DNA from 4 places in the Paenibacillus terreus genome. Region 1 is predicted to be linked to each of the others. Evidence: riboswitches for the same ligand, from Rfam matches in the RefSeq annotation. Region 1 holds a riboswitch; each other region holds the start of a gene.

Region 1 (7,845 bases):
GCTACAAAGCGGGGGCGCTTGGAGTAGAGACACTAATCAACGCTGTTCCGGAGATGAAGGGTCTCGCCAATGTCAGCGGTGAGCAAGTGGCAAATGTAGGAAGTCCGGATGTTGACAACACCATTTTGCTGCAATTGGCGAAGCGGATTAATGAGCTGCTGGCCAGAGACGATGTGAACGGAATTGTAATTACCCATGGTACGGATACGCTTGAGGAAACGGCTTATTTTCTCAATCTCGTTGTGAAAAGCGACAAACCGGTCGTAGTCGTTGGCGCGATGCGCCCGGCAACAGCGATCAGCGCGGACGGACCATTCAATCTGTATAATGCGGTCAAGGTAGCCAGCGCGCCTGAATCCAAGGGCAAAGGGGTTATGATCATGCTGAATGACCGTATTGGCTCCGCAAGATATATCACCAAAACCAATACGACGGCTGTGGATACCTTTAAGTCTGTTGAGCAAGGATATCTTGGCGCGGTGGTCGGAGACAAGGTGCTGTTTTATAATGAACCGACGCGCAAGCACACCACTCAATCCGTATTCGATGTATCCGGTCTGACAGAGCTGCCGCAGGTGGATATTTTATATGAATACCAAAACAACGGACGTTATCTGTATGATGCGGCGGTCGCGGCAGGCGCCAAAGGCATTGTAGTCGCAGGCTCCGGCAACGGCTCGCTGTCCAGCGCTTCATCCGAGGGAGCGGAGGATGCCGGCAAAAAAGGCGTCGTTATCGCCCGCTCCACCCGTGTCGGCAGCGGAACCGTGTCCTCCTCAAGCTCGGACCTTGCCGATAATTTTGTGTCAACGGATTCCCTGAACCCGCAAAAAGCCCGCATTCTGCTGATGCTTGCGCTGACCAAAACAAATGATGCGGCGCAAATTCAATCCTATTTTAACGAGTATTAATTCAAAAATAACGTTAATCCCTGGTTTCCGCTGCGGAGCCGGGGATTTTCTGTTTTTCTACGGATTAGTAGCGAAAAACCTCTGAAATTTAAACGTGCGGCCTGCCCGCACAAAACTATAATAGAGAGGAATTATTTTGAAAGCGCAATCATTTCAACTTGAATAACAGGAAGGGGAAATGAGAATGGGCAAACGTATAAGCAGGTTCAGCAGAAAGTGGGCAATCACGGTATTGGGGGCAGCGCTGCTGACCGCAGGAATGCCTGGGGGAGGAACGACCGCATATGCGGGAAGGGAGGGGCTGCAGGACCATACGAACGGGGTCCAGCTGGAATATCTGGACAGAGGCCTGGTGGCGGCATCCGTGGAAGACGGGCAATTTCTGAGCTGGCGTCTGCTGGCTGATGAAGTGACGGGTTATTCGCCATCCGGCTTGACCGGGGCTAATTTCAACGTGTACCGGGATGGAGTCCAAATTGCGACCGTGATGAATAGCACCAATTATTTGGATACGGAAGGTACTTCCCAGTCTTTGTACTCGGTTGCGGCGGTTGTATATGGAGATGAGCATGAGCGGAGCGCTGCAGAGAGCGTCTATGGCATGGAACTGGAAAGAAGTGCGGAGGTTCGCCCCTGGAACGGCGCATTTTACGATCTGCCACTGCAAAAGCCGACCGATGGGGTTACTCCTGCCGGAGAAGCCTACACATACTCTGCCAACGACATGAGTGTGGGCGATACCGACGGGGATGGACAATATGAGTTTTTCGTAAAATGGGACCCCTCCAATTCCAAGGATGTGTCACAAAAAGGCTACACCGGCAACACTTACATTGATGCCTATAGACTGGATGGAACCTTAAAATACAGGATCGATCTCGGAGTAAACATCCGTTCCGGCGCGCACTATACGCAGATGCTGGTTTATGATTTTGACGGGGACGGACGGGCGGAGCTTATGTTAAAATCGGCGCCCGGCACCAAAGTCATCACCTACGATAAAAAAGGGAGACCTGGCAAGGAGCGGTACATTACGATGCCGCGTGAGGACATCCGGGCAGGTTACAGTCATAAGGATGATTACCGGATGAGCAGCGCCGATTATTATGAGCACGTTGTGGACATGTTCATGAACTGGCACCGGCATGAGGAGGTCCGAAACGGGCATTGGCCGGCGACGCTGGAGGAATGCTTCGGCATCGGGCAGCGGTATGAATATCCGCTGTCCCGTGCGGATGCAGAGGAGCTTGCGGACTATTTTATGGATGAATACGCGCCTGCCCGCAGCAGCCGTAACGATCTGCGCACCTTTGAAGGTTTTATTGTTGACGGACCCGAGTATTTAACGGTCTTTGACGGGGATAGCGGGAAAGAGCTGGATACTGTGCGGTATGAGCCGGAACGGCATGATGACGGGCTGATGTGGGGAGATTACGCCATGGCCCGGATTGAACCAGGCAACCGGGTGGACCGTTTTCTCGCAGGGGTCGCTTATCTGGACGGGGTACATCCGTCAGCTGTATTGGCGCGAGGCTATTACACACGCTCGACCATTGCAGCCTACCAGTGGGATGGCGAGCAGCTGCGGAAGCAGTGGCTGGCGGACAGCGGCTGGACGGTCATGAGCAATCCGTTCAATGACAGCCCGCATGGCAGGGATGGCACCGATCCGGAGCTCGGCGCACTGACGACCCAGGGGGCGCATTCCTTGAGCGTGGCGGATGTTGATCAGGACGGCAGGGATGAAATCGTCTATGGCTCGTCCACTCTGGATAATGACGGCAGTCTGCTGTACAGCTCCATGGATGAGATGCCTGAGCAGAGCGCCGTGCCGGGTACGGTCGCCCGTCTGGGGCACGGGGACGCGCTGCATGTCACGGATATTGACCCTGATCGGCCGGGACAGGAGATTTTCATGGTCCATGAAGGCGGCACCTACGCTCCTTACGGCTATTCCCTGCGTGATGCGGCCACCGGTGAGGTCATTTATGGCGGATACACCGGCAAGGATACGGGACGCGGCATGGTAGGAGATATCGAGCCGGAGCACAGGGGGCTGGAGACATGGGCCGTCGGCCTGTGGACGGCGGACGGCGAACAGCTCAACGGAAGCATGCCCGGCACCAATATGAACATCAAATGGGCCGCGGATATGACGACGCAAATTGTGAACGGGGCCATTGACGTCACGCCGGTGATTGAAGACTGGAAACGCGGCGTTCTGCTGACAGCCGATGAAACCTTGACCAACAATTATACCAAAGGCACACCATCGCTTGTTGCGGATATTTTCGGGGATTGGAGAGAAGAAATGTTTGTCCGCAAGGCGGACAGCTCGGCAATCCGGATTTATCTAAGCACGGAAGTAACGGACCGCAAGCTGTACACGCTTATGCATGATCCGCAGTACCGGACCGGGGTAGCACGGCAAAATACGGCCTACAACCAGCCGTCATATACCAGCTTTTATTTCGCTTCAGACACGGATTGGGCGGATGTGCCGGTTCCTGTCTTCCATGCGCCCGCCGCGCTGAACGGTCTGCAATCCGTATTTGAACAGTACCGTGCGGCCAAAGAAGTAAAAGGCGACCTCGCTTCCCGTCTGAACAGCACTCTGAAGCAGGCGCAAAAACAATTGGAGCAAGGGAATACAGGCAAGGCTGCAAGTTTGATGGAGAAGTTCATTTCTCAAATAAGCGGGAACAAAAAAGAGGAGCAGATTTCGCAGCGGGCTGCATGGACTCTCACCCGGTATGCTCAGCTGTTTATTGGACAAAATGAGAAGTGATGTGAAGCTATCATTTTACGAAACTTTTCGGTCAAAAGATAAACCGCCCCCGTAAAGGGCGGTTTAATGCAGTCAAGGCACCAGTTCATGCAGCATAATATTCATAATTGCAATCAGATAAGTTATTCAAAACTATACTTTGCAAGTATTTCCCCCCAAGGAGCTGGTCCCACTTCTCTAAAGCCTGATTTTGTGTATAGCGCTCTGGCTTCTTCATTATCTGGATTGTAGCCAAGCATTATAACCTCAGTTCTGTTATTGCTTTTTCTTATCTCATCAATAACCAGCAGCATAGCTTTATAACCATGGCCTTGTCCTTGGAATCTTTCGTCAATCATAAAACGGTAAATCCAGTAATTCCCATCCTCAGGATCGGGTCCATACATTGTAAATCCAATCATTACATCATCATTGTAAATCGCCTTTGTTACAAATCCTTCTAAAAATTGCGCCTCTGCAATCGAATAAAGATTTGCAGCCATAAACCTTTCTTGTTCCGGTTTCGGTTTAAGATAGGCACATTCTTCCCAATTACTCTTGGATATGGTTTGTAATGTAATCAATACTGGACTCCTCCTTGTATTCAGGAGAACCCTGTACGTGCTCCCCTACTTGGTAGACTTTTTCGGCATAGCATCAATTTGACATCTGTAATTTCTCATACCACATCACTCCTTCAAGAAGATGCATCAATTTCGTTCGTCATCTTTTTGTGAACTTTGAACCGAGGAGTTCCCGTTAATATTAAACTACTTGCACCTACGATGGTAGTGAATTTCAGATATAACTAAAGCCTTCCGCAAACGTCTTTTCGGATGGTTATGGCGGATATTGACATTTTTGATATAGTAGCGCCTCAACAGGCTGCTTTGACAGCCTTTGATTAAAGCAAATTTTGAAAGAATCGGGAATAACAAGTCTTTACACTATCATCCGGGCGGGTGTATGATTCAAATCGTAATTTGATTTTTTTTATATGATGATTTTGCTTTTATCGCTGAATTTCCGCACAGAGCGGAAAATGGGGGAACCAAAGCGGCCGACTGATTCCGGCAGAAGAGGCGGAACAGTTATGGCTTGCAGGGGTGAATCGCGGAGGAGATTCCAAGGTCTCGGCCGCGTAGGGCGACTCTCTCGCCCGAATCCGACAGCTAACCTCATAAGCGTACAGGGAGAGGCAGCAAACCGACTAATATCCAGTCCGTGTTTTATTGGCATATGGACCTTGGGAGAGAAGCCGCGGGAAGCTACTTGGACGCCCTGGCTTCTTTTTTTATTTTGCTGCCCGAATATCGAGGAGGATCTGAATGCAAACCGAGACCATTCTCGTTGTTGCTCCTAACAACGACGGCCGAAAATTTGTAAAGCTGTTGCAGCATCACCATTTGCCCTTTGCGGTTCTGACGAACAGCACCGCAGAAGAGAAGCATTTTGAGAAGCAGGGGGTGGAGCAAATTGTTCGGATCGATACGTCCATGACGGAGAAGTGGGTCATTCCCAAAATGACGGTAGGCTGTATTTTCATATTTGAGAGCAGTCTCAATCTTACCTGCCGCTATCTGCAAATCTGCAGGTCATGGACAGAACGGGAGATTCATGTCATTACCCGGCAGCTGATGCATCCAAGAGGCGTGTACCAGCGGATGGGCGCGGACCATGTGATTTATACCAAGACAGGAGAAGTCGGCTTTATCTTGAAAGGACTTAGAGATGGATGCCGGTAATATGTTTGTTACAATGTACGTATTAAAGGATGCAGACTAAGCGGCGGGAGTCGCTAAAGCTCAGGCTGAACGGCGGACCGTGCTAATCGGAGGGGGATATGGCATTCATATTTGTATTTCTGAAGAAGTATCGACTCGCCTCATTTATCGCTATTTTTATGATGCTGGTGGAGCTGTCGGTTGAACTGCTTCAGCCGTGGATCATTTCCAGAATCATCGATGATGGCATTCGGACGGGCAATCTGCAGACTGTCTGGCTGTGGGGCGGCATTCTTGTGGCAGGAGCAGCCGTCGCATTTGCCGCCGGGATCATTGGCACGTTTTATGCGTCACACGCCAGCCAGGGATTTGCTTATGATTTGCGGAGCAGGCTTTATGTGACGGTACAGTCTTTTTCTTATGCGCTGTTCAGCCGGTTCGCGGCCTCGTCGCTGATTACCCGCCTTACTGGCGATGTATCGCAGCTCCAGGATACCATTTTCATGAGCTTGCGCTTTATGTCCCGTGTGCCGCTGCTTGTTCTGGGCAGTGTCATCATGTCGCTCGTGGTTAACGTCAAACTAGGGGGGCTTCTGACAGTTACCGTTCCTGTGCTGCTGGTGTTTCTTTACCTTGTAATGAAGAAAGCCTCGGCTTTGTTCCGCAGCGTACAGCGCCGGCTGGACAGCGTAAACGGCTCTATTCAGGAAAATCTGACCGCGATCCGGCTGATTCGGGTATTTGTGCGCATGGGGCATGAAATCGGGCGTTTCTCCCGTCTTAGCGGAGAATTGATGAAGGGCACCGTTCGTGCGCTGCGGTTGACGGAAACGACGATGCCGTTTATTTTGCTGCTGATGAACCTGGCCATCATAGCGGTGCTGTGGAACGGAAGGGCGGATATTGCCACTGGAGAGGTCTCAGTCGGCGAAGTTGTTGCAGTTGTCAATTATGCGCTGAGGACGATCGGCGCCTTGTCGGCCCTGTCCTGGATTGTGGTTACCTATTCCCGTGCGGGAGCATCGGCGCAGCGAATCGGTGAACTGCTTGCAGCGACAGACAACATGTTGAAATATGTGGAAGGCACGTGCGAGAGGAAGCCTGTTCAAGGACAGGTGGAGTTTCGCAACGTTGGGTTCCGTTACCCGGACGGCAGCGCCCCGGTTCTGGCGGATATTTCATTCCGGGTGCGTCCGGGCGAGCGGGTGGCAATCATGGGGGCGACCGGTTCGGGCAAGTCTTCGCTCGTTCAGCTCATACCCAGGCTGTATGAGGAGACGGAAGGTGTCGTATTGATCGATGGCACGGACGCGAAGCAGCTTGATGTGAGGCAGCTAAGGGATGCCACTGGTTACGTGCCGCAGGAGGTGATACTGTTCTCGGGAACGATCCGTGAAAATATCGCCTGGGGGGATGAGCGTGCCACGCTGGACGATATCCGTGCAGCGGCACGGCAGGCGCAGCTTCATGAGACGATCGAAGGCCTGCCGAATGGTTACGATACGGTTCTGGGCCAGCGTGGGATCAATCTGTCCGGGGGGCAGAAGCAGCGGCTCTCCATTGCCCGTGCGCTCGTACGCAAGCCGTCCATTCTGATACTGGACGACAGCACCAGCGCGCTTGACGTGAAGACCGAAGCGGCTTTGCTGGCCGAATTGGAGGCTCTCTCGTGCACGACGTTCCTGATTACACAGAAAATCAACTCGACGATCTCTGCGGACCTGATTCTACTGCTGGATGAAGGCCGCCTCATTGCGAAGGGAACACATGAGGAATTGCTTTCCGGTTCAGAATTATACCGGCGTATTTATCAGTCCCAATTCGGAGAGGAGGCACTTCAGCATGCTCAAGGCATTCACTGAACCATTCCGGTATCCAAGGCCTGCATCGGCTCAGCAGCCAGGCGCCCGTGGCGGCCGGAAACCTGCGGCCAAAGCGAAGAACTGGTCCGGCACATTACAGCGGGTATGGCATTACCTTGCCCGCCGCAAATTCAAATTGGCGCTTGTTCTGCTGATGGTCTTGCTCAGTTCCGGTCTGGCGCTGCTGGGGCCTTATCTCGTGGGCGTGGCCATAGATCATTATCTGGAAGGAGGGCTAAACCGGACATGGATCTGGTTCCTGGCCGGATTGGCTGTCGTGTATGCCCTGTACTCACTGACCGTCTGGCTGCAAAATATCTGGATGATCGAGGTGGCGCAGGAGACGGTGTACCGGATGCGCCTCGATTTGTTTGCTCACCTGCACAGGCTGCCGATCCCGTTCTTCGGCAAGCGCCAGCAGGGAGAAATTATGAGCCGCTTGACCAACGACATTGAGAACGTCAGCTCCACGCTGAACAGCTCGGCCATCCAAATTTTCTCCAGCGTGCTGACGCTCGCGGGAACGGTGATTGTGATGCTGTCCCTAAGCCCAGTGCTAACGCTGCTGACTTTTACGGTTG
Region 2 (7,845 bases), on a different contig from region 1:
ATCCGGCCGCCCTCGCCGCGCGCGGATTCGGACATCAGCCGCAGCTTGTCATCCCCTGGAATGGCCGTCGGGTGAATCTGGATGAACTCGCCGTTCGCATAGCGTACACCCTGCTGGTACACCGCTGCAGCGGCTGTACCTGTGTTGATGACGGAGTTCGTCGTCTTGCCGAAAATAATACCAGGTCCGCCGGACGCAAGAATGACCGCATCGGACGGAAACGTCTGCACTTCCATCGTCTTCAAATCCTGAGCGACGATGCCGCGGCAGATGCCCTCATCATCAACGACGGCCTGCAGGAACTCCCAGTTCTCGTATTTCGTGACCAGACCAGCCGATTCCCAGCGGCGAACTTGCTCGTCCAGGGCGTACAGCAGCTGCTGTCCAGTTGTTGCGCCTGCAAACGCCGTACGGTGATGCTGGGTCCCCCCGAAGCGACGGAAATCCAGCAGACCCTCTGGCGTACGGTTGAACATTACGCCCATGCGGTCCATCAGGTGAATGATGCCGGGTGCGGCTTCGCACATTGCTTTGACCGGCGGCTGATTGGCGAGGAAGTCTCCGCCGTATACCGTATCGTCAAAATGAATCCAAGGGGAGTCGCCCTCCCCTTTCGTATTTACTGCTCCGTTGATGCCACCCTGGGCGCATACGGAGTGCGAACGTTTTACCGGAACCAATGAAAACAGATCTACGTGAACCCCTGCCTCAGCCGCTTTGATGGTCGCCATCAGACCGGCCAGGCCGCCGCCCACGATAATAACTTTGGTTGCTGCCATGACTGCTCACTCCTTCTTGAATATTGCATGGGTATATGCTCCGGGACGTTTTCCTGCCCGGAAACGGGATTTAAGCCTTAAAAGTCCCAATCCACTGCGCAAGTGCCGTTGCCTCCTGGAATTCCGCCCCGCGGAATGCGAAGAGCGTTGCAATAAACATAATCGACATAATGGCGAAAATGCTCATGCAAATATAGGAGGACACACGCTGCGCCCGCGGTCCGACCGTAATGCCCCAGCTTACGCAAAAGGACCACAGGCCGTTGGCAAAATGGAAGGATACGGATACAACAGCGATCAGATAAAGAGTAAAGTACAGAGGATTGGTCACAATATTGTGCATCACTCCGCCAAGCTCCTCATGCGTCACATTGCCGAGCGCAACCTGAAAGCGTGTATCGTACACGTGCCAGATGATAAACACGAAAGCGATGATTCCCGTAATGCGCTGCAGGAGATATCTCCAGTTCCGCTCGTATCCGTAATTGTTTACGTTTGGTTTGGCCTGAAATGCGATATACAAACCATAAATGCCATGAAACAGCAGCGGCAGATAAATGAGGAAGATCTCCAATACCAATACGAGCGGCAGGCCGTTCAGGAATGCCACGCTCCTGTTAAAGCCCTCCTTGCCGCCTTCCACAGCCGTAAAGTTGGTGATCAAATGCTCAACGAAAAACAGAGCGAGCGGAATGACACCAAGCAGGGAGTGAATCTTGCGGGAATAATACCCTTTCATACGTTGTGTACCCCTTTCCAATAACAGCGTTTTCATAAGACATATTCATTATAACAACCCCCGGTGGGAGGATGCGACAAAGTGTTCCATAAATTTACACGTCCAAATTTGAACAACTTGTGTCGCTTACATGTTACTCCTTTTTATCTTATAATGGAATTGCAATATATTTATTAAAACTTATACCTTTTATGCATATGTGGCCAGAAGGCCTCTGAATCCTGCCAATCCGGCCGCACAGCCGAAAATCCGGCAGAAAGGAGCAATGTTTTTATGTTTGAAGAAATGAACGCCTATGCCATCGTAGTTGAACAGTCCAGCCTGAATAAAGCCTCAAAGCTGTTAAATTTATCACAACCGGCCCTGTCCCGTAAAATCGTCAAGCTCGAAGAGGAACTGGGTGTCAAACTGTTCAACCGCCGCGGAAAACGCCTTGAGCTGACTTCTCCCGGCCGGTTCGTCTATACCTTTGCCCTGGAGCAGCGGCAGCGGCAAATCCGCTTCCTGCAAAAGCTGTCGCAATATAAAAACGATGGCGGCAGCGAATTGACACTTGGCGCGAGCCTCACGACGATTCAGACGACCCTGCCCACACTGGTGGAAGCTTTCATGAACAAGCATCCGCACACCGAGCTCAAGCTGCTGACAGGCAAGACGCATGAAATCGTCGGTTTTGTGCGTGACAAGAAGGCCGACGCCGGTATTGTCGGCTCCGCCATTGAAGAACCGGGCCTGAGCTGTGTTCCCCTGTTTGACGACCATCTGGAGCTGGTCGTTCCGAGCGGCCATCCTCTGACTTCCCAAAACGGTCTGATCGGGATGTCCCATCTGCAGAGTCTGCCGATGATCACCTTCTCCAAAGGCACCTGGTACAGACGGCTGACCGACGAACTGTTCCAGCTGAGCGGAATCATGCCCGATATCCGCATGGAAATCGACTCCTTTGAGGCGATTGTCCGGCTGCTTCCAACCTGCAAGGCGGCAGCCCTGCTGCCGAAGTCATATCTGCGCCCCGAGCTGCTGCGGGATAACGGGCTGGTGGCGCTCTATATTCCCGAACTGAAGGAGACCCGGCGCACGACCTGCCTCATCTATTCTGAAACGGCCGAGCACGGTCCGGCGGCCAGACAATGGATCGGGGAAACCCGCGCCTCCTTTGCCGGTTACCGGATGGTATGAAGTAAAAGGTCAAGGACAGCATTTTGTCCTTGACCTTTTTTGCAAGTAGAAATAGACAGGATGATTACCGGTTGACCACTTCTTCTTCAAAACGACCGATATTATCGTTTGTGCCGATGATGACCATGATGTCATCGCAGTGCACCTTATCCATTGCCGTAGGCGCAATCAGTACTCCGTTGCTCGTGTGAATGGCCACGATGCTGCAGCCGAAGCGGGTTCGCGTATTAAGCTCGGACAGCGTCTTGCCGTCCAGGCATGACGGCACGTTCAGCTCCGCGATGGTGTAGTCCTTGGAAAGCTGCAAATAATCAAGCAGATTGGGGGTGACCAGCTGGTGGGCGACCCGTATGCCCATATCCCGCTCCGGATATACGATACGGTCTACCCCCAGCTTTTCCAGCGCCCTTCCGTGCAGCTTGGAGATCGCTTTGGCCACCACGGTTTTGATGCCCAGTTCCTTCAATAAAATGGTGGCGAGAATGCTCATCTGGATATCATCTCCGATGGCCACGATGCCGCAATCCATATTGCGGACCCCAATGGAACGGAGCAGCTGCTCATCGGTTGCGTCACCGGCCACCGCATGAGTCAGATGCTCGCTCATTTCCTCCACGACATCTTCATCTCTGTCGATGCCGAGCACCTCACATCCCATTTCCATAAGCTGCAATCCCAGGCTGGAGCCAAAACGTCCCAAACCGATAATCACGAACTGCTGAGTCTTCATTGCTGATCTGTAACTCCCTTATCCTATAATCATTTTGCCTTCCGGGTGCCGGTAAAGCTCTTTGTCCTGCTTTTTTCCCAGAGCGTATGCGAGCGTGATCGGTCCAAGCCTGCCCGCGAACATCGTGAAGCTGATCAATATTTTGCCGATCACCGTCAAGTCCGGCGTCAGTCCCATCGAAAGCCCGACCGTTCCGAATGCGGAGGTCGTTTCAAACAGAATCATCAAGAAATGATGATCCTCGGTGGTGGTAAGAATCATCGTAACGGTAATCACCAGAAAAAGGGCTAGCATCGTAATCGTAAGTGCCTTCAGAATACGCTCCTGCGCCAGCCGGTAACGGTAAATCACGATATCTTCCCTTCCGCGCACCATGGACACTACGGCTCCTGCAAGAATCGTAAAAGTCGTCGTTTTAATACCGCCGCCAGTTGAGCCTGGAGAAGCACCGATAAACATCAGTATAATAATGAAAAACTGCGTAGCCTGGCGGAGTCCGGCGATATCCAGCGTATTGGCGCCCGCCGTGCGCGGCGTAACGGACTGAAAAAGCGAAGCCAGAACTTTGCCTGACCACGGCAGGCTGCCGAGCGTCCTTGGATTGGTGAATTCGAAGACGATAATAACCAAGGCGCCGGTAACAATAAGCACTGCTGTCATCGTAAGCACAACTTTGGTATGCAGGGACAGCTTTCTTTTCTTGCGGTACTCCACCAGATCCGACATGACCACAAAACCGATACCGCCGGTAACAATCAAGAACATGGCCGTAAAGTTGACAACCGGGTCGTTCACGTACAATGTCAGGCTGCGGAATTCACCGAACAGGTCGAAGCCTGCATTGTTAAACATCGAAATGGCATGCCACACCCCGAAGTAAATGGCTCTGCCCACGGGCATGTCAAAAGACCAGCGTGCCGCGAACACCACGGCGCACACCGCTTCTATAATGAGCGAGTACAGCAGCACCTTGCGGATCAGTGAGACGATGCCCTCCATGGAGGTCTGATTCATCGCTTCCTGGAGAATGAGCCTTTCCTTCAGTGAAATTCTGCGCTTGAACACGAGAGCCACCAAGGTGGCCATGGTCATAAAGCCAAGCCCCCCGATCTGGATTAACAGCGCGATGACGATCTGGCCGAATACGGTAAAATGCGTGCCAGTATCCACAACGACCAGACCGGTCACACAAGTGGCCGACGTCGCGGTGAACAAGGCGTCAATAAACGGCAGCGGCACCCCCGATGTATTGGAGATGGGCAGCATAAGCAGTCCCGCTCCGAGCAAAATAATAAGGGCAAAGCCGCACACAAGAATGCGCGGTGGGGATAAATGCAGCCACTTCAGTTTTGGAATTATCATTCTACACCTCTAGAAAAAGTCAATAAAAAAAACGTCCATCGATGTACCTCACAAAAGATAGACCGCTCCATAATCATAAAAAAAGACACCGGAAAACCGAGTGCCTGACCAGGTTCCTGCTGCAGCCTACGAGGTTAGCTGACGGATTCGGACTGCAGAATTGTCCTATTCGGACCCGGCCATGACCAGGTGCGAAATTCACCCCAATTTAATGGTTCCCCCGTTTTCGTAACGAAATTCGGCATTTATGCAATTGCAAACAAATTATAAACCTTCTCCTTGTACATCACAAAAGAGGCTTTTCATGAAAAAGACTCAAATAACGCCAATTCAGTGCAAAAGATGCTGTCCTGCTGCAATGAATCCTACATTATTGTATTCTTTCATCTTTTTCATCGTATTTACACACGTTCATGAAGCGATGGCGGTCAACAGAACACTATGTTATCTTTAAATGGTTCAGATGAAGGAGGTATTAGATGAATCCCATAGGAATACCGGTTAAATTAACCGCTGATTTCAAAAAGCTGAGCATCCTGGGCATCGTCGGCCTCGCCGTGTTTCTGCTGCTGCAGGTGCTGCTGCCGGTGCTTGCATCCTTAAACCAGAATCAGCCAGGGGAGGTAATCAGCAAACAGCAGGCAATAGAGAGCGCTGAAGCTTTTGCCAAGTCCGTTTTGGGTTATAAAAGCTCAGCGGAAGAAATTCCGGCCCCGGCCTATGAAGCACAATCCGAGCTGTACGGTTACCTTTCCAGGGAGCAGCTGCTTCCCGAATACAACCGGGTGTGGAGCGGCAAATTTCCTTATGAATTTTACCGGGTCAGCCTGCCCGATCCGGCTCAGGATCGTACCGTGATGGTTGATGTGGGGCTGCAGACGGGAAAACCTGCCGGTTTTATTATTCAAATGAGCGACGGATTTTATAACAGCACCGAAGCTCTTCCTGAAGGGGAAACCCGAAGCGGGCTGCTGCGGTCATACGAAGCGGGCCTGTCTCTTGCAGATAAAGAGGCATTGGCAGCGCCCATACTGAAGCAGATGGGATATAACACGGAAAATCTGACTGTGGAAAGCCGCGAAGACAAACCAGGGCTCACCTATTCGGATGAAGGAAGCAAGATCGGGGATGCCGTGCTGCAGATCAGGCTGACGTTTGAAAACGGGGGCGTCCGCTCTCTAGCGTCCTCCTTTGCTGTGCCTCCTTCCCAAACAGAATATGTGGATCAGCAGACAAAGCTTGCAAACCTTCTGTATTATATCGGCTACATGCTGTTTTCCTTTGTGCTAGGCGTGCTTGCCGTGGTATACAGCAGTTTGACCCGGCGTCATACCTCATTTACCCGCGGTATTATGCTGAGCTTCATTTATTTTGCCATTTCGGTGCTGACTCTGTTCAACATGATGCCTTATTTGCAGGCTCAATCCGCCAACAGGGACGCTCTGATCTTCGGCATCGGTCTGCAAATTATCTTTAATCTGATGATGGGGGTTATCATTTATTTTTCCTTTGTAGGAGGCAACGGGCTTTGGAAAAAGGCTGGTCTCAATCCGTGGCCGCGGGCCAAAGAGCCCGGATACGGAGTTTATGTGCTGCGCAGCATGGGCACCGGATATCTGTGGGCTTTCATCCTGCTGGGAGTTCAGTCCGTCATCTTCGTTATTCTCAACCTGCTGATCGGCAGCTGGTCTACCATAGATGAGACACAGTCGCCGTATAATATGGCCTATGCCTGGCTGCTGCCGATCATGGCATGGATGGCGGGGATCGGGGAAGAGGCGCTTTACAGGCTGTTCGGCATCCCGATGCTGAGAAAGATCGTGCGCAGCACGCTGGCCGCAAGCGCCATCAGCTCGCTGATCTGGGCGTTCGGGCATACCCTGTATCCGATTTACCCTGTCATTACCCGTCCGATCGAGCTTCTGTTTCTTGGCCTGATTTTCAGCTTTATTTTCCTTAGATACGGCTTTATTACTGCAATGTTCAGTCATGTCGTATTCGACAGCATTCTGATGGGAATCAGCCTGATGTCGATGGGAGATCCCGTCAACATCGCCGTAGGGGCCATCGGAATGGTGCTGCCGGCTGTTGTCGGCTACGTGGTGTACCTCTTTAACCCTAAAAAAAACGAGAAGCCGTATATTACGACTCCTCATCCTGAAGGGCAGTTATAATTTGTCTGGCGAGCTTGTCGCCAATGGAGAGAGGCCGGAAATCTTCAACGCTGGCCTCTTTTATTTTTTTGATGGAGCCAAAATGCTTAAGCAGCATTTTACGCCGTTTTTCCCCAATGCCCGGAATTGCATCAAGTCTTGAGGTCACCATGGATTTGCCGCGCTGTTCTCTGTGGAAGGTGATGGCAAAACGGTGAACCTCCTCCTGAATGCGCTGCAGCAGGTAAAATTCCTCGCTGTTGCGCGGCAACGCCACCGTCTCCGGCGGATCGCCGACCAGCAGCTGGGACGTTTTGTGCTTGGCATCCTTGACGAGGCCGCATACCGGGATGAACAGGCCCAGCTCGTTCTGCAGCACATCCACCGCTGCCGAAATCTGGCCGCGTCCCCCGTCCACCACAATCAGATCGGGCATCTCCAGATTTTCCTTCAGCACCCGTTCATAACGGCGGCGGATGACTTCACGCATCGTTTCATAATCATCCGGTCCCTGTACAGAGCGGATTTTGTACTTGCGGTATTCCTTCTTGGCCGGCTTGCCATCGATAAACACAACCATCGCAGATACCGGGTTGGCCCCCTGAATGTTGGAGTTATCAAACGCCTCCACACGGTGAAGGCTCTCCAGGCCGATGGCGCGTCCCAAATTATCCGCCGCCTTGGACGTTCTTTCCTCATCTCTGGCGATCAGGCGGAACTTCTCATCCAGCGCGACCCGTGCATTCTCTGTTGCCATGCTGACCATCTGGCGCTTCAGCCCACGCTGCGGAAGCAGCACTTTGACCTCAAGCCATTGCTGCAGCGCGGCTGCCGCCGTATGAGGGTCCTCCAGCCCGCCGCCTGCCAATGGCTGCGGGTCTTCCTCTGCCTCTGCCAGCTTGC
Region 3 (7,845 bases), on a different contig from region 1:
AATCGTTTTGCGTCTCTGGGCAAAGGCAGCATGCACGACCTCGAAAAAATGCTTCTCGTCAGGCACAAGGACCGGCGGCTCCGGTCTTACACGCAGGCGGATGACTGCCGATTCCACATTGGGCTGCGGAATGAATACCGTGTGCGGCACAATACATACCAGCTCCGGCTCACTGTAATACTGCACCGCTATGCTCAAGCTGCCATAATCCTTGGAGCCCGGGGAAGCGGCCATTCGCTCAGCCACCTCCTTTTGAATCATGACGACGATATTCTCCAGAGGCAGCTTGTCCTCCAGCAGCTTCATCAGGATGGGAGTTGTAACGTAATAAGGCAGATTGGCCACCACACTAACCTTGTCCACATCCGCAAAGTCCTCTTCAAACACCTCTTTAAGGTCCAGCTTCAGCACATCCCCATGACGCACACGCACGCGGTCGTACGGGGCCAAAACTTCGTCCAGAATGGGTAATAGCCGCTGATCGATCTCCACAGCCGTTACGCATTTGGCGGAACGGGCCAGCCGCTCCGTCAGCGCTCCAATCCCCGGACCGATTTCAAGCGCTCCCTTCGTCTCATCCAGACCGGCGGCATCTACGATTTTTTGCAGTATATTCTGATCAATCAGAAAATTCTGGCCCAGGCTCTTCTTAAACGAAAAACCGTGCCGTTGAATGATCTCCTTGGTCCGGCGGGGAGTCGCAATATCTTCAAACCCCTTCATGCCCATCACAATCCTTCATTTTCAATTTGCTGTAATGCTTCCGCGAATTCCTCGCGGCTGATCTGGAACATCGTCAGACGCTTGTGAAGCTGCTTCCCGTTGCAGTAACCGATGCCCAGTATATTACCCAAAGCCATCCGGCGGGAGGCTGCCCTTGGATGCGTGATCAGGCCTGCGTCGATAAGGTCTTCCCAATCGATCAGGGGGCTGGCACCCTCCACCGTCGTGTGAACCCTGGCGAGCGCATGGCGGATTGCTTCCGGGGAAGCATTCTCCACCCCGATATCCCCTTTTCGGGTCGCTTCCGCCTCCGGAATAAAGGCCTGCTTACAGCCCGGCACCTTGGAGGCGATAATCTTCCGTATCCGTTCCCCGGCATGATCGGGATCGGTCAGTATAATGACACCGCGCCGCTTCTGGGCCATGGCAATTTTGCGAATGGTCATGGCATTGATGGCAGAGCCGCCGGTTTCAATGGTGTCGGCTTCAACCGCCCTTTTAACGGCAACCGTATCATCACGGCCTTCCACGACGATGACTTCCTTGATCATTGCTTCTTTCTTCCTTCCTGAACAAAAAATAAGAAGAGGATGATCATCCTCTTCTTAGCATGGCATCTTTATGATCTTAATACTATCCTAATCATCGATTGAAATACAACCTTCAATCTGCCGATGGTTAATTCAATTCCGGCTTGACCGGCCCGATGACATATACCGTCATCCCGCTTTTACGGCCAAAGTTCAACGCTTTGTTTAAACTCTCATAATACACATCGATTTTATTGCCTTTGATGGCGCCGCCAGTATCCTCCGCACGGCGGAAGCCGAGGCCTTCAATATATACCCACCAGCCGATTGGAATCACGTCGGGATCCACAGCAATGGTCCGGCCTTCGGTTACGCGCGTACCGGAGGATGTCCGGGTGCCAATGCCAGGTTCCTGTGCGGAGTAAGCTGTCATGGATACATCGTTTAACACTTTTGTATACTTAAATTCTATTCCTGCCCGGCTAGTCGTATTGGCGCTGGCCGTGCTTGCGGAATCGGAAGGCCCGGTTGATGCCGCGAGTACAACAGGCTTCTTCTTTGTGCCTACTGCAATAACCTTATCAACACGCTTCGTACCGACCTCTTTGCTGACCATGCGCTTTGAAACCAGTTTCCCGTCATGATACACCTTCTCGATATTCTGAATCATGACCCCGTCTTTACCGCTCACCAGAACACGGTTATCTCCCTTGTACAAGCTTGGATCAGCCGTCTTGACGACTCTGTGAGGGATTTCGGCCTTTTGCTGAACCTGCTGCTTCGTTACACGGACGATTTTTATATCCATGTTAGAAGAGACTTTGGTGTCGAGCGAAGGGGAAACCTTATCTTCAGGTGACAAATTATAGCCTAAGGTTTGAACAGCGTCTTTTACTGTATTTTCGGTGGTGTACAGCTTCTTGGTTTCATAACCTGCGGATACATTCACTTGGGTAGCCCGTTTAATGACTACACGGTCGCCATCCTGGATAGCTCCGTTCACCGACATGGAAATCTTGTCATGGGGTGCCAGTGTAATGGAATGCTCCTCCAGAACATCCTGCAAACTTTCTCCGCGGGTTTCCACCGCTCTTGTCTGGCCATCGATGACCAGAACCACTTGCTTCTTTGTCTGTGTGTACACCAGAATAGAGATCATGATTGTTAGTGCGATTAGAAAAATAGCGACCAGTGATGCGTGGCGCAATTTTTCATGCTTCCATCGCAACGCGTAAGACATGCTGGATGAGCGTGACTCATGGGCATCCCCTTGCTGGAAAATTCCCACTTCTCCGTCCTCCTTCATAGCCTCGCCGTCTAGAGTAATGCATGATTGAAATTGACGCGACTATACCAGATTTTCTACAAGACAAGCCTGACTGCAGCCTGCCCTGCATCATGTTCCCGTCTTCGCAGCATGGCGCCCCCCTTTACTGGTTCATAACTTCGTTATGTAACAGTATGTGGGCAAGTTCTCCCATATTCATAAACTAAAAAAGCCAGGAAAGAGTTAAGAGAGCTCTTTCGCGGCTTCCGTCAATGATTACGCGGAAAATCCATGCACGAGGCAGCTTCTCTCTTGATACGCTTACGGGGTTAGCTGTCGGGTTCGGACGTAGAGAGTCGCCCTAGTTCCAGTCACCCGCTCATGGCGGCTGCCTTCACATTCACCCCTAAGACCCAGAAAAGAAATCGAACTATGATGTCAGCAAAGGAACAGCGCACAGCGGCGTGTCTATGTCTGTAAGCTTCCGCTGCAGCTCCCTTTCGGCCTGCCATCATATCGGTTCCCCCGTTCTCCATGACGGAGACTAAGCGAGACTGGTCCATGAAATGAACTATTGATTTGCCCCTTTACACGGCCTCAATAATTCACTGAAACGATGATATCCTGTTTATATGCATGTTGTAAAGCAGGTTTCAAGTGTTTTTCTCTAAATAATCGGTTAAAATATTGTAATAATCGCCGTTTTCCTGAAACATTTTTATGATTAACTCCGTCTGTCTTACTTTTTTAACGGTTTATCTCACGTTTCCTCTTGATGTAAAATCGTTCCAGCCCATTTTGGGTCGTGACAGCCGCCAATTCCTCCACGGAAATTCCCTTAATTTGGGCAGCCGCTTCAGCCACCAATTTCACATAAGCCGACTCATTTCGTTTGCCTCTGAAGGGGTGTGGTGTCAAGTAAGGGGAATCGGTCTCAATCAATAAACGGTCCATCGGCACCTGCGCCAAAACCTCTTTCGGCTGACGCGCATTTTTGAACGTAATCGGTCCGCCAAACGACAAATGAAATCCCATATTCAGACATAATTTAGCAATTTCCCAGCTGCCGGAGAACGAATGCATTACTCCTCCAACCTCATGCGCTTTCTCCTCACGCAAAATTTTCACGATATCCTCGTGCGCATCCCGATTGTGAATGACAATAGGCATTCCCAGTTCCCGGGCAAGTCCGATTTGTTGGCGCAATACTCGCTGCTGAACATCCTTTGGAGAAGTATCCCAATGGTAATCCAACCCAATTTCTCCAATGGCCACGACCTTCTCATGCTCGCAAAGCGATGCAATCCATTCCAAATCTCCATCCTGCATGGTGATGGCATCCACAGGATGCCATCCGACAGCCGCATAAATAAAATCATACGTTTCGGCAAGCTTCATTGTACTGGGAATAGTCTCTCTATTAAAACCGACATTGATCATTCGCGTAACTCCCGCTTCGACGGCATTTGATATGATCTGCTCTCTGTCTTCATTAAATTGTGGCGAATCTAGATGAGTGTGTGTATCAAATAATTCCAAGGATTGTTCCTCCTTAATTGGATTTAATTTAGATTAATTTCTTTCTTTGGCAATTTTCTATTTTTGCAACCTTTTATATCATGATGCTTAAGGCTAAAACAAATGACTTGAAGATTATTTTACAAACAACTTCTGAACATCCGGCGGCAGAGTATCCCTGATTTGCTCCAATTTATTCTGCGGGTAATACAGATGGTATTTCCCCCGGTGAATACCGCTGATCGAGCGGACAATATCCGATACTTCGGAAATTTCGCGTATACCGCCCTCCCGATCAAGCAGCAAAATCTGGTTCTCTGTCGATCCGTCCTTCCGGAATACATCATAAGGAAGGTCTGTCGGAAAATCAATTTCCAGGTCATATTCAGGGTGCAGCCCGGCCTTCGCCAGAGCGTTCCGCAATTCATCAATCATGCCCATATCCATGGAATCAATTTGTACATATTTATATAGTCTACGATCTATAAAACGCGAGCACAGGTCGCTCAGGACAGGGTCCTCTTCTTTCTTCCATAGATTGAATACGGTTTGTATCAGGGATTCATCCAGCAGCAGGTACTGGCTGACTGTCAGATCGCCACGGATTAAATCCGGAAGAGGATCAAGCAGAAATCCGAACGTATAGCCCTGGTCCATAAGTTCCTTGGCCCTCCGGAAAATTAGCCGCAGTATGATTTCCGAGCTGCGGGTTACCGGATGAAAATAAATTTGCCAGTACATCTGGTAGCGGGACATCAGGTAGTCCTCCACGGCATGCATTCCTGAATCCTTGACGACAATCCGGCCCTTATGAGGGCGGAGCAAGCGCAGAATGCGGTCAAGGTCGATGGTACCGTAATTTACGCCAGTCTGGTAAGCATCCCGCAGCAGATAATCCATTCTGTCCGCATCAAGCGGACTCGTTACGAGGTTGACTACAATCGGTTTGTCGTAGGTTTTTGAGATCACGGCTGCAACCTTCTCCGGAAACCCGGGTTCCACCTGGCGGAGGACTGTATTGATCTCCGTGTCCCCCAAAATGATGCGGCAGGTCCAATCCTCATGATTCATGCCGAAAGCTTCTTCAATGGAATGGGAGAACGGCCCATGCCCTACATCATGCAGCAGCGCGGCACACAGGGTGACCAGTTTTTCTTCCTTGGGCCAGTCTGAATACTCACCGCGTTCAAATTGGGAAATAATGCGCCGCGTAATCTCGTATACACCCAGAGAATGGGAGAAACGACTGTGTTCAGCTCCATGAAAGGTCAAATAGGAAGTTCCCAGCTGGCGAATACGGCGCAGCCTTTGAAATTCGGGAGTATTAATTAACCGCCAGATGACAACATCCTGAACATGAATGTAATTGTGGACCGGATCTTTAAATACCTTCTCTTCCGTAAGCGGCTGCTGCATGAAATTCATTTGGCCTCAGCTCCTTCAAAATATTGTATATGTAAAGCGGACTGGATCACATACAATTCGACATAAATGTCGAATTACGTCGTATTTATGCTGATTTTGATTTCCAAATCGACAAATTCATTTAAACTCATTTAATGATATTAATTGTTGATTTCTAGTCATATTAGCAGGTTTGATTTTGAAAATTTAGGTTTCATGCCTAACTTTTAGGTTGACTGATTTGGGAATCGTTGGTATAGTTAAAATCAGAAAACAGAAAATTATGTCGAATGATGACAATTGAAATTTTTTATATGGCGAGAGGAGCCTGATTTATTATGATGAAATCTACTGGTATTGTAAGAAAAGTTGATGAGCTTGGACGTGTTGTTATTCCAATCGAGCTGCGCCGTACACTGGGCATCGGTGAGAAGGACGCTCTGGAAATTTACGTTGACGGCGAGCGTATTATGCTCAAAAAATACGAGCCTGCGTGCATCTTCTGCGGCAATGCTGAAAATGTTACTTATTTCAAAGGCAAAATTGTTTGCAACGAATGTATTTCCGAAATCCCAACACCTGTGACAAAATAAGATTTATAGTATATAATAAAAACAACAAACAACTGTTAATTCTAACCTTTTCATATCTCCTTGCTGCCTTCCGCGGTTGATCCCTGCCGTCGGAAGGTTCTTTTTTGCATATAATATAGCTAAAATTCATTTATTCCCCGGAAGACAGCAGTGCATTATACACATCCCTTTTTGAAAGGGAGCGATCTGCGGCCGTTCGTTTCATGGCCTCTTTCCTGTTGATTCCCTCAGACTCATAATGCTGTACATGCTCCTGCAGTGTTAGCTCTTTCCACCATGCTTGTTTCTCCTCAGCTTCTTCCTGTGCGCTCTTTCCTTCAACAACCAAACAGTATTCCCCCAGAGGCGGATGCTCCTCCAGCCAGGCCAGACAATCCCCGGCAGTCCCTCTCACCCATTCCTCATGAAGTTTTGTAAGCTCTCTGGCAAGCACGACTTGACGGTTCCCATATGCCTCCTGAATGGTGGCAAGCGTCTTGACAATCCGATGCGGCGACTCATAAAACAACAACGTGCCATGGGAAGCTTCAAATGTTTCCAGAAGGGAGAGCAGTTCCTTCCGTTCCCGTGGCGGAAATCCGGCAAAAGTAAACCGTTCCGTATTCAATCCGGAGGCAATAAGTGCCGACAGAGCGGCATTGGCCCCCGGTATCGGGACAACGGCAATCCCCGCATCCAGTGCAAGCCGGACGAGATCGGCCCCCGGGTCCGAAATCGCCGGCAGGCCGGCATCGCTGACCAGCGCCAAATTTTTTCCTTCCATTATATAGCGTATCAGTTCGGGCCCGCTTGCCGTCTTATTATGCTCATGGTAGCTGAACAGCTTCTCCGGAATGATGTCGAAATGAGTAAGCAATTTGCGGGTTTGCCTCGTATCCTCAGCTGCAATGATGCTGCACTCCTGCAGTGTCCTTACAGCGCGGAATGTCATATCCTCCAGATTGCCAATCGGCGTACCTACCAGAAATAATGTTCCATATCCCGCAGGGCGATTTGAGTAGCTTTTTTGTACTGCTAATTTCATGTCCATATGTCTCCCTATGTCTCCTTGGAGTTTTATTTATGCAGCCTACCCTTCAATGTCAGGTTTGCTTTCCGCTTGTGTTCCTGAATCCTTGCCAAAGTATATTTCCTGCATTTCAGCTGTGTATTGATTGCGCCCGTTGCCTTCGTACACGATCAGCGGCGGCAGCAGGCGTACATCCGGCTTGGCGTCCCGCATGGCCTCAATAAGCACCATATTGGCTTCCAGATGAGCTCGTGGATGCACGAAGCGGATACGTTTGGGCTCCAGTCTGTGTATACGCATAAGAGATATAATCTCACCAAGCCGCTGCGGACGATGCACCATGGAGATCTTGCCCCCGGTCCGGATCAAACGGGTACAGGCCAAAATCACTTCCTCCAGCGTGCAGTTCAGCTCATGCCTTGCAATGGCCTGATGGGGGTTCAGTTTGATATCGCTGCCATTCAGCGGCATATAGGGCGGATTGACCGTTATCGCATCATATACCCCGTGTCCTGTTACTTCAAACAGGGTTCTCAAATCCCCCTCACGGATCGTAATCCTGCCCTGCAATCCGTTCATGGCTACGCTGCGGCGCGCCATATCCGCCAGACGGGGCTGAATTTCAATCCCTTCGATGGCTGCCTTCGTTCTTGTTGTCAGCAGAAGAGGCACCACGCCGTTGCCTGTACACAAATCGAGTATTTTTCCATGCACGGGTATACCCGCAAATCTGGCCAGCAGCACAGCATCCATGGAAAAGCTGAACACTTCATCACTTTGGATAATGCGCAAATTATGAGT
Region 4 (7,845 bases), on a different contig from region 1:
TCTAGTCAATTTGGACAAACTTGTGTACATGATTTTAAGTAATTATGGAAGGTGCCGGCACGCTAAACGAAAAGCCCTCCCGACTCCTTATTGGGAGGCGAAAGGGCTGAAATGAATTTTTCCGTTCTTCAGTGATTGCCGCCGGAGGTCGCACTGATGACCTGGGTGCCGTTTTGATACTTGCGGATGATGGAAATTTCCACCCGGCGGTTCTTGGCACGGCCGACATTCGTGGAATTGGTGGCGGTCGGACGGTATTCCCCATAACCGATGGCACTGAATTTCTGCGGATTGAGCTTGTTGTCCAGCAGCAGGATACGCATAAAATTCAAGGCACGGTCAGCGCTCAGCTCCCAGTTGGAGGGATACTTGCTGTTGGAAATGGGAACATTATCCGTATGTCCGGATACAATAACGTCATAGTCCGGGAATTCATCCAGAAGAGCAGCAATAGCAGTAGCAAGCTTGCGGGCTTCCGGTTTGACGACGGCCTGTCCGGATGCGAACAGGGCATTATCAGATATCGTAATCATCAATTGGGACTGATTGAGCTTGGTGCTCAGCTGCTCTGTTAACCCGTTTTCTTTAATATACTTGTCTATCCGGCGTTTGAGCTTCTCCAGGTCTTCCTGCTCGCGGCGGGCAAGCTCCTTCTGGAGTTCGCTGGAAGACTTGCTCTTCACGGGGTCCTGAACGGTTTCCTTATTCTTGCCCATATCCACGGAGGGGTTTTCGATCGGGTTGGCAGAGGTGTTATCCATCACACCGCTTCCCCCGCTGAATGCGGCGCTCATCGACTTCGCCATTTCCTCAAATTTTTTGGCATCCAACGAGCTCATACCGAACAGAACGATGAACAAGGCGAGCAGCAGGGTCATCAAATCGGAATAAGGAAGCAGCCAGCTCTCGTCCGCATGCTCCTCATGCGGCTCGTGTCTGCCTTTTTTACTCACTGTCGCTCTCTCCCTTCTCGTTGTCGCTCATTTGAGCCCGCTCTGTAGGAGTGAGGAATACGGACAGCTTTTGACTGATAGCTATGGTAGATACGCCCGATTGAATGGACAGCAGGCCTTCCACCATCATCAGCTTGATATCAACTTCTCTCTTGGAGAGACGTTTCAATTTATTCGACATGGGGTGCCATAATACATAACCCGTAAAGATACCCAGCAGTGTCGCGATGAAGGCAGCGGCGATGGCGTGGGAGAGCTTCTCCATGTCACTGAGATCGGCAAGAGCCGCAATCAGACCGACGACCGCCCCGAGCACCCCAAGTGTCGGAGCATACATACCGGCCTGGGAAAAGATTTGCGCACCGGACCGGTGCCTCTCTTCCGTGGCATTGATATCTTCCATCAGAACATCCCGCACGAATTCCTGATCATTGCCGTCAATGATCATCCGCATTCCGCTGCGCAGAAAGGCGTCGTCGATCTCTTCCACCTTGGGTTCAAGGGCCAGAAGACCTTCACGACGGGTGATGGAGGCCCACTCCATAAAAGTAGTGATCAATTGCTGACGGTCAGGCAGCTTCTGCTCAGTGAAAATAATTTTGAAAAGCTTGGGCACTCTTTTCATGTCTGACATCGGGAAGGCCATGAACACACTGGCGGCTGTACCCACAAAGATAATCATGTAAGCGGCGGGGTTATTGACTAAATTGACGACAGGCGCCCCTTTGAGGATCATGCCGACAACCAGGGATATAAGCCCGAGCGCAAGTCCTATAATAGTTGAAATTTGCATTGTACACCTCATCCATGAGAAATTGGTAGAACACCCGGTTCGGCTGGAGGACATCCTTGCCCTCCAATGCATTTTAGTGAAACGGATTACCATATTTATCGACAAAAGCCCCTTTTTTTTTAAGGGCGATTTCACGGTATAATGAAGACAACTCTGATTAATGACAATTTTGAGAACATGATTCCAAATCTGGAATGAGGAGCGGGGTTCGCATGGGAGTTAAGCATGGAAGGGAATATGAGCATATTCTTAAGGAGCTGACGGATGCAGTAGGGCGTATTCCGGACAGCTACCTTTTTTTTGAAATGGAAGCGGACGAATGGGCGCGTCTGGGCGGCGAGGAACGCGCTGAGGTTCAGGAGGCGCTGGCTGAGGATCTCTTTTATGCGCTTGGGGAAGAACCTGTTATTCCGGTCGGCAGCGGGGTCGTCATTCATGACCGGAATCACTACCGGATCGATGTTCTGATCGGCGAAGAGGAGTTGACCTTCGTGTCTCTCGTGTAACATAACCATATGGATTTCTCGCCGAAGCCATGGTAATATGAAACACGATATAGGCACTGACCCTAAAGACATCAGGAACGGCTTCCGTATAACGGAGAGGAGTAGGAATTACAATGCCTTTTACATTAGAGGAAATAGAGGCTCATCTGGAGAAGCTAGAGGGCTGGGAGCTTGAAGAGGGACGCTGGATTGTCCGAAAATATGTCTTTTCCAGCTTTATGAGAGGAATTGCATTCGTGGATGAGGTAGCTGGTATTTCGGAAGCATTCAATCACCATCCGTTTATTACCATTGATTACAAGACGGTCACACTGCGTCTTACCTCATGGGATGAAGGCGGGATCACAGCAGTGGATATAAAAGAAGCGCAGCAGTACAATGAAGCGTTCGAACGAATGCGTTCGGAGGATTAGCCCTGCAACACCAAATAAACTTAAGCAAATAAGCGTTTTAATGGAGAAACGCCCTGGTTTAGAGTTAAGACTCTGATTCCGGGGCGTTTGGTATATTGTGTGTATCTTCACCATGATTGTAGACCATGCAATGAAAAGGTTTCATCCCTTCGGGAGTTTGCCGCTCGTAGGTATCGGTAATCCGAAAGCCTGCCGACCGGTAGGCTCTGATGGCCCGTTTGTTCCAGACGAGGACTTCGAGGTCGATCTCATTGTGTGGTGTACGGCGCCTGGCTTCCTCGGCGATAGCCCTCACAAACTCCGCGCCATGTCCATGACCGCAGAGTTCAGGGCGCATTCCGAGACCAAGGCGGGTCACCCCTTCCATAGGGAAATACTGGGCAAATCCGCATAGATCCCCTGACTCATTCAATACGGCGACATATTGGGAGCTCCGCAGCTCCGTGTTGGCGAATTCGATATCAAGAGCCTTCATTTGCTCCCAAGGGAGCCAGCCGTAGATGTCGTAAGGTGGTTCATATTTCCACTCGCATATGGCAGCCGCCTGCTTTTCACTCATCGGAACGACCTGATAGCTTGCTGATCCGGCGGACATGTTCTTTCCCCCCTTTAGTTAAACCTGTTTGGCAACAAAAAAACGTCTATCGATGTACATTCACAGATGACAGACCGCATCTACCGATAGTTTTTTCGATTTCAGGAGGCTTATGCCAAAGTGTTTATACTTACTGAAATCTAAAAAAACAGCCTCAATTCCGGTCGGAATCGAAGCTGCTATTGAAGTTCGTATGAATGATGTAATGATTTCTAATCAAGGGCAACGGATTCGTAAGTGGATGTGCTCATGACACGTTTGGCACCAAGATACCGGTTGGCGTAGTAACTTTCATTCAAGGAACTGACGGTGACACCGCGCGATGAGGAGGAATGGGCAAACTTGCCGTCGCCTACAAAAATCCCTACATGTGAAACTCCTCTTCCGTTGGTGTTAAAGAATACCAGATCGCCAGGTCGCATTTCATCCCGCGAAACGGAGGTTCCCATATCGAATTGAGAGGAGGATTGGCGTGGAAGATCGATTCCAAGCTTCTCAAATACATAACTTGTAAATCCGGAACAGTCAAATCCGCTCAACGTTGTGCCGCCTGCTCTATAAGAAGTGCCTTTGGCATCCTGAATGATCTGGTCCATTTTAGAGTCCGCATATACGCTTCCTGCGCCGAACGAAAAGGCCGAGAAGGCGATTGCTGCACTCATGAGTGCGATAGTTAGCTTCTTCTTCAAAAAAATACAAACCCCTTCCAATGCCTGCGAGGTTAGCTTAAGGGTTCGGTAGAAGGCTCCCCTATGATCCCTCTGTTGCGAGATCAATTCACCCAAAACTGGTTCCCCCGCTTCCCAGGTGCCGGGAATTCGGCTTCACTTAGATATGCACCTTGAAGCGTATGAATAATCCTGAATGGTTTGTCTAAAAAGGTTACAACAATAATTACAAAGTTGTTACTATCAGTTCACTGCGACTATTGTAACAAAGGAAGCATAGTTTGGCAAATGTTTCATAGCAAAAAACTGCAAAAAAATAGCCTCTGCAGCAAGCAGAGACAAAAAATATCGAAAGCACTATGTTAAGTGAGATTAAACAAACCTATACTTTTGAGAATTCACTATATTTTTTGTTCGCTTGAAATGCAGGGGTTGGCATCATTTTACTCCTTGGTGAACGAATCACAAGCCGTATTCCATAAATGATACTGTGCGGACGTATGCCATATTGTAAAAAGTGAAGAAATAAAATGATAGGTCTGATGCAGAATGAGTGCAAGCAGTCCTGTCCACAGCCAGGCCGAAGCGGTAAAGATAGAGAGCAGGACGAATACGGACGCTCCGAGCAGTGCGGATATTCCGATACCGGGCAGAATTCGCCGCATGCAGCAGGCGAGCGAGAACCAGGCGCCCCTCCCGCTGATCGTTCCGAACTGCATGTACATCACGCATTGACGGATGAGCCAGGCCAAAATGCCCCATAAAGCGATGTAGGGGAGAAGACGGGCGGCGGCCATGAGCGGCTCGTTCATTAAACCGGACAGAGTCTGCAGCAGACGCGGTATAATCCAGTATCCGGGAAGCAGCAGAAGGCAGATTTCAACCGTGTAATATAAAAGGGACGAACGCCAGAACAGCCGGATGCCGGTGAGAAAGGAACGCCGTCCTAGCTCTTTCTTCATGTGCAGGCTGTAATACACACCTACGCGGACCAAAGGGGTCAACAGCATGCGCAGCAAGATGACCGCAAGCAGAACCCAGAAATACAGATGGACGGAAGAATTTTGCACCAATGCAATTTGGCTCTCCATCCAGAATAAGGTCTGGTTGAGCTCGCTCTGCCCGCTTCCCGGATAACGCAGCAGCAGGGGCACAATCCCCGATTCCGTGTATTTATAGTTGAATACTCCCCAGACAAGACGGTAGATAAACAGCAGAATTACGATAAAAAAGTGCAAGCGGACGAGCGTCCAACCCTCTTTTACAGAATTCATCACCTCGGACACCTCACCATGACAGACTTCCAATCAAAGCTTCAGCCAGCCTGGTCATCCCCAGAAGCCAGCGTGTTTCGGTTTTCTCCGGCAGCTTGGCCAGCAGTGTGTTATTCAGGTGGTTGTTCTCCAGAGGGATCGTATGAAGAGGATCAATGACCACCGAGGCAGCGGGGGACCGGCTTTGAATACGGTAGGTTACCTTTTGCTGCTTGCCGTCCCACGTTTTCTGCACGCTGCTTTTATCCTCGAACGTAATTTGTACAGGCACTGCCGGCACGTCGCCACCCTTTTTGGAAACGGTAACGACAGACTCGTACATTCCATTCTCCAGCTTGCGAACCTGAATGTTGTCCACTGCGAAATCGGCCATCTGACTGCCGTATACATACTGATTGAAATATTGGGACCAGGACTTGCCCGTCAATTTCTCCGTGACTCGCTGGAAATCCTGAGTGGATGGATGCTTGAAGCGGTATTTCCGCACATAGGAACGAAGCAGAGCCTCCATTTTGGCGCTTCCCAGCTGCTGTTCCATGCCAAGCAGCACCAGTTTGCCGCGCAAGTAGGCATTTTGCGCATAGTGGCTGGGCGAGCTGTATTTCCATGCTTCGCGGGTCAGCGGCTCAGGAGCATAGACCTGTCCAGACTGCAAGGGTGTGTTCGGGATGAGACCGTATTCCTGTTCCATTAATTTATCCTCCGCATAGGAGGCAAATCCTTCGTCAAGCCACGGTTCTTCGAACTCATTGCTGGCCACGATGCCGTAAAAGTATTGATGGGCGATTTCATGCACTACGGTTCGCTCCAGGTTATATCCCGGTGCGGCATCGTCCGCACCGAAAGCCGTAACCAGTGTCGGATACTCCATCCCGCCGGCACCGTTGGCGTTTTGCGGAGGAACGACGATGGACAAGGTGGAGTAGGGGTAGGGCCCGTACCACTTGCTGAAGTTGGACAGTGCGGCTTTGGCTGCATACATATACCGGGCTTTCAGCTCTTTATGAGAGGAGTCCATGTACAATTTGATCTTGACGCCCGGCACCTGCGCGGTGGAGAAGGGCTCTTCATAGGTGACAAAATCGGGCGAGGCAGCCCAGGCAAAATCGTGCACATCATCGGCATAGTACTGATAAATTTTGCGTCCGCCTTTGCTGACCGGAGCCCGTGTAGGAAAACCGGTGGCAGCTACGATATAGGAATCGGGCACCTGAATGCGTACGCTGTAAATTCCGAAATCGGCATAAAACTCGGAATTGCCGTGGTACTGGTGCAGATTCCATCCCTCTTCCGCGCGGCCCCGCCGTCCGGCGGGTTCATATACGCTGATCTTCGGAAACCATTGCCCGGCCATCACGAAATCACCCGCATACCCCATCCGCGCAAAGACTTTGGGAAGCTTCACTTCAAAGCTCATATACAGGGTGATGCTCTCCCCTCCTTTTACGGGTCTCGGGAGCCTGACCTTCATCAGCGTCTGGTCCGCCGTATTGCCGTCGTCGGGCTGAACATACTGGATACGGTGCATCAGGGGAAGCCCGTCCTCTGTCTTTAGATCCTTTAGTGTGATTGAGCCGTAGCCGTTGGCGGGCATCGTATCATTGCGCAGCTTGCCGCCTGTTTCCTTCATAAAGGTTGTTTCCGGCGAAGCGAAGGCATTCGGATACATATGAAAATAAAGCTCATTGACGGGTTTCCGTCCGGGATGCTTCCAGGTGATCGTTTCCTTTCCCTGCAGAATTGCCCCCTCTTCCAAAGACGCATCGATGTGGTACTCCACGACACGATTGCTCAGGACCTCAGCCCTGGATTGTGAAGGCAGGGCAGAAGTCTGGGGCATGGAGGAGGAAACTGGGGGCTTGGCCTGTTCCGGCGCAGCCGCAGCAGGTGACTGACGGGCAGACACAGCAGATCCCCCGGACAGGATGGAAAGAACAAGCAGCAGACAGAGAAAGGTTTTGCCGCGCTGTAGCTTCATATTGTTTTGGATACCTCCCGTTGACAAGCATCTACAGCATGTATATGTTTGCTTTCGGGGGATTATTAGTTAAAATAATTTGTAGAGGTTGTTCAAAAAGTCATCTTTTGATCACGAAGGAAGTCAGGAAGCGTACTCGACATCGAATCTTGAATTCAGCCGGGCACTGAGCGAATGCTTCCGATGCATGTTTCCTACGGAAACATTTCAGGTGCTCACGTACCCCAAGTACGCTCCGCTCCTCAGTCCCTATCTTCATTCAACTCAAGCGTTTTGAAAAAAACGCACTCCGGAAGCATAAGCTTCGGTGCTGAAAACCTGACTTTTTGAACTCGTACTTGTAGACGTTGAATGGCCGACAATGATATGGAGGAATAGGTTATGAATCAGAACCAGCCGGACGGCAAGAAGCAAATCGCTTTGAATATTGTAAGCAGCAAAAGCAAACATAAAGGTTTTGGAGCCGGCTCCATCGACCTGAACAACATGTCCCCGGTGATCATCGACCGCGGCGAAGCGAAGATTGATGTCGGAGCCATGCATGCGAAGAGCAAGGTGGAGCGCGGGATCAAATTTTCCCCTAACAAGGAGGACGTGCCGAATGGCCGTCAGGTGTGGGTCGTGTGGGTGGCGGTGGACCGGACGGCGGACAGCCGATTCTACGG

Evidence for each region. A riboswitch is a leader RNA that binds a small molecule or an ion and turns the genes downstream of it on or off. The one in region 1 is predicted to bind cyclic di-AMP.
Region 2: linked by a shared signal. The riboswitch ahead of ACE5KN_RS19420 (TrkH family potassium uptake protein) and the one ahead of ACE5KN_RS04490 (hypothetical protein) in region 1 are both predicted to bind cyclic di-AMP.
Region 3: linked by a shared signal. The riboswitch ahead of ACE5KN_RS30185 (resuscitation-promoting factor) and the one ahead of ACE5KN_RS04490 (hypothetical protein) in region 1 are both predicted to bind cyclic di-AMP.
Region 4: linked by a shared signal. The riboswitch ahead of ACE5KN_RS30605 (C40 family peptidase) and the one ahead of ACE5KN_RS04490 (hypothetical protein) in region 1 are both predicted to bind cyclic di-AMP.

Annotation. Positions count from the first base shown of each region.
Region 1 is NZ_JBHIRX010000002.1:55,519-63,363, forward strand. It holds gene ACE5KN_RS04475 (type II asparaginase) at 1-911, shown strand, start outside; gene ACE5KN_RS04480 (rhamnogalacturonan lyase) at 1,096-3,699, shown strand; gene ACE5KN_RS04485 (GNAT family N-acetyltransferase) at 3,822-4,262, opposite strand; cyclic di-AMP (ydaO/yuaA leader) riboswitch at 4,685-4,879, shown strand; gene ACE5KN_RS04490 (hypothetical protein) at 5,007-5,423, shown strand; gene ACE5KN_RS04495 (ABC transporter ATP-binding protein) at 5,522-7,264, shown strand; gene ACE5KN_RS04500 (ABC transporter ATP-binding protein) at 7,245-7,845, shown strand, end outside.
Region 2 is NZ_JBHIRX010000011.1:69,472-77,316, forward strand. It holds gene sdhA (succinate dehydrogenase flavoprotein subunit) at 1-779, opposite strand, end outside; gene ACE5KN_RS19405 (succinate dehydrogenase cytochrome b558 subunit) at 850-1,518, opposite strand; gene ACE5KN_RS19410 (LysR family transcriptional regulator) at 1,792-2,697, shown strand; gene ACE5KN_RS19415 (potassium channel family protein) at 2,762-3,427, opposite strand; gene ACE5KN_RS19420 (TrkH family potassium uptake protein) at 3,446-4,789, opposite strand; cyclic di-AMP (ydaO/yuaA leader) riboswitch at 4,898-5,043, opposite strand; gene ACE5KN_RS19425 (CPBP family intramembrane glutamic endopeptidase) at 5,269-6,963, shown strand; gene uvrC (excinuclease ABC subunit UvrC) at 6,932-7,845, opposite strand, start outside.
Region 3 is NZ_JBHIRX010000030.1:44,493-52,337, forward strand. It holds gene rsmA (16S rRNA (adenine(1518)-N(6)/adenine(1519)-N(6))-dimethyltransferase RsmA) at 1-723, opposite strand, end outside; gene rnmV (ribonuclease M5) at 729-1,274, opposite strand; gene ACE5KN_RS30185 (resuscitation-promoting factor) at 1,402-2,541, opposite strand; cyclic di-AMP (ydaO/yuaA leader) riboswitch at 2,823-3,081, opposite strand; gene ACE5KN_RS30190 (TatD family hydrolase) at 3,268-4,059, opposite strand; gene ACE5KN_RS30195 (HD domain-containing protein) at 4,174-5,454, opposite strand; gene ACE5KN_RS30200 (AbrB/MazE/SpoVT family DNA-binding domain-containing protein) at 5,781-6,035, shown strand; gene rsmI (16S rRNA (cytidine(1402)-2'-O)-methyltransferase) at 6,166-7,059, opposite strand; gene ACE5KN_RS30210 (tRNA1(Val) (adenine(37)-N6)-methyltransferase) at 7,105-7,845, opposite strand, start outside.
Region 4 is NZ_JBHIRX010000032.1:18,857-26,701, forward strand. It holds gene motB (flagellar motor protein MotB) at 129-953, opposite strand; gene motA (flagellar motor stator protein MotA) at 946-1,746, opposite strand; gene ACE5KN_RS30590 (hypothetical protein) at 1,959-2,252, shown strand; gene ACE5KN_RS30595 (4a-hydroxytetrahydrobiopterin dehydratase) at 2,366-2,665, shown strand; gene ACE5KN_RS30600 (GNAT family N-acetyltransferase) at 2,730-3,260, opposite strand; gene ACE5KN_RS30605 (C40 family peptidase) at 3,473-3,949, opposite strand; cyclic di-AMP (ydaO/yuaA leader) riboswitch at 3,956-4,094, opposite strand; gene ACE5KN_RS30610 (hypothetical protein) at 4,372-5,202, opposite strand; gene ACE5KN_RS30615 (M1 family metallopeptidase) at 5,216-7,180, opposite strand; gene ACE5KN_RS30620 (YwhD family protein) at 7,562-7,845, shown strand, end outside.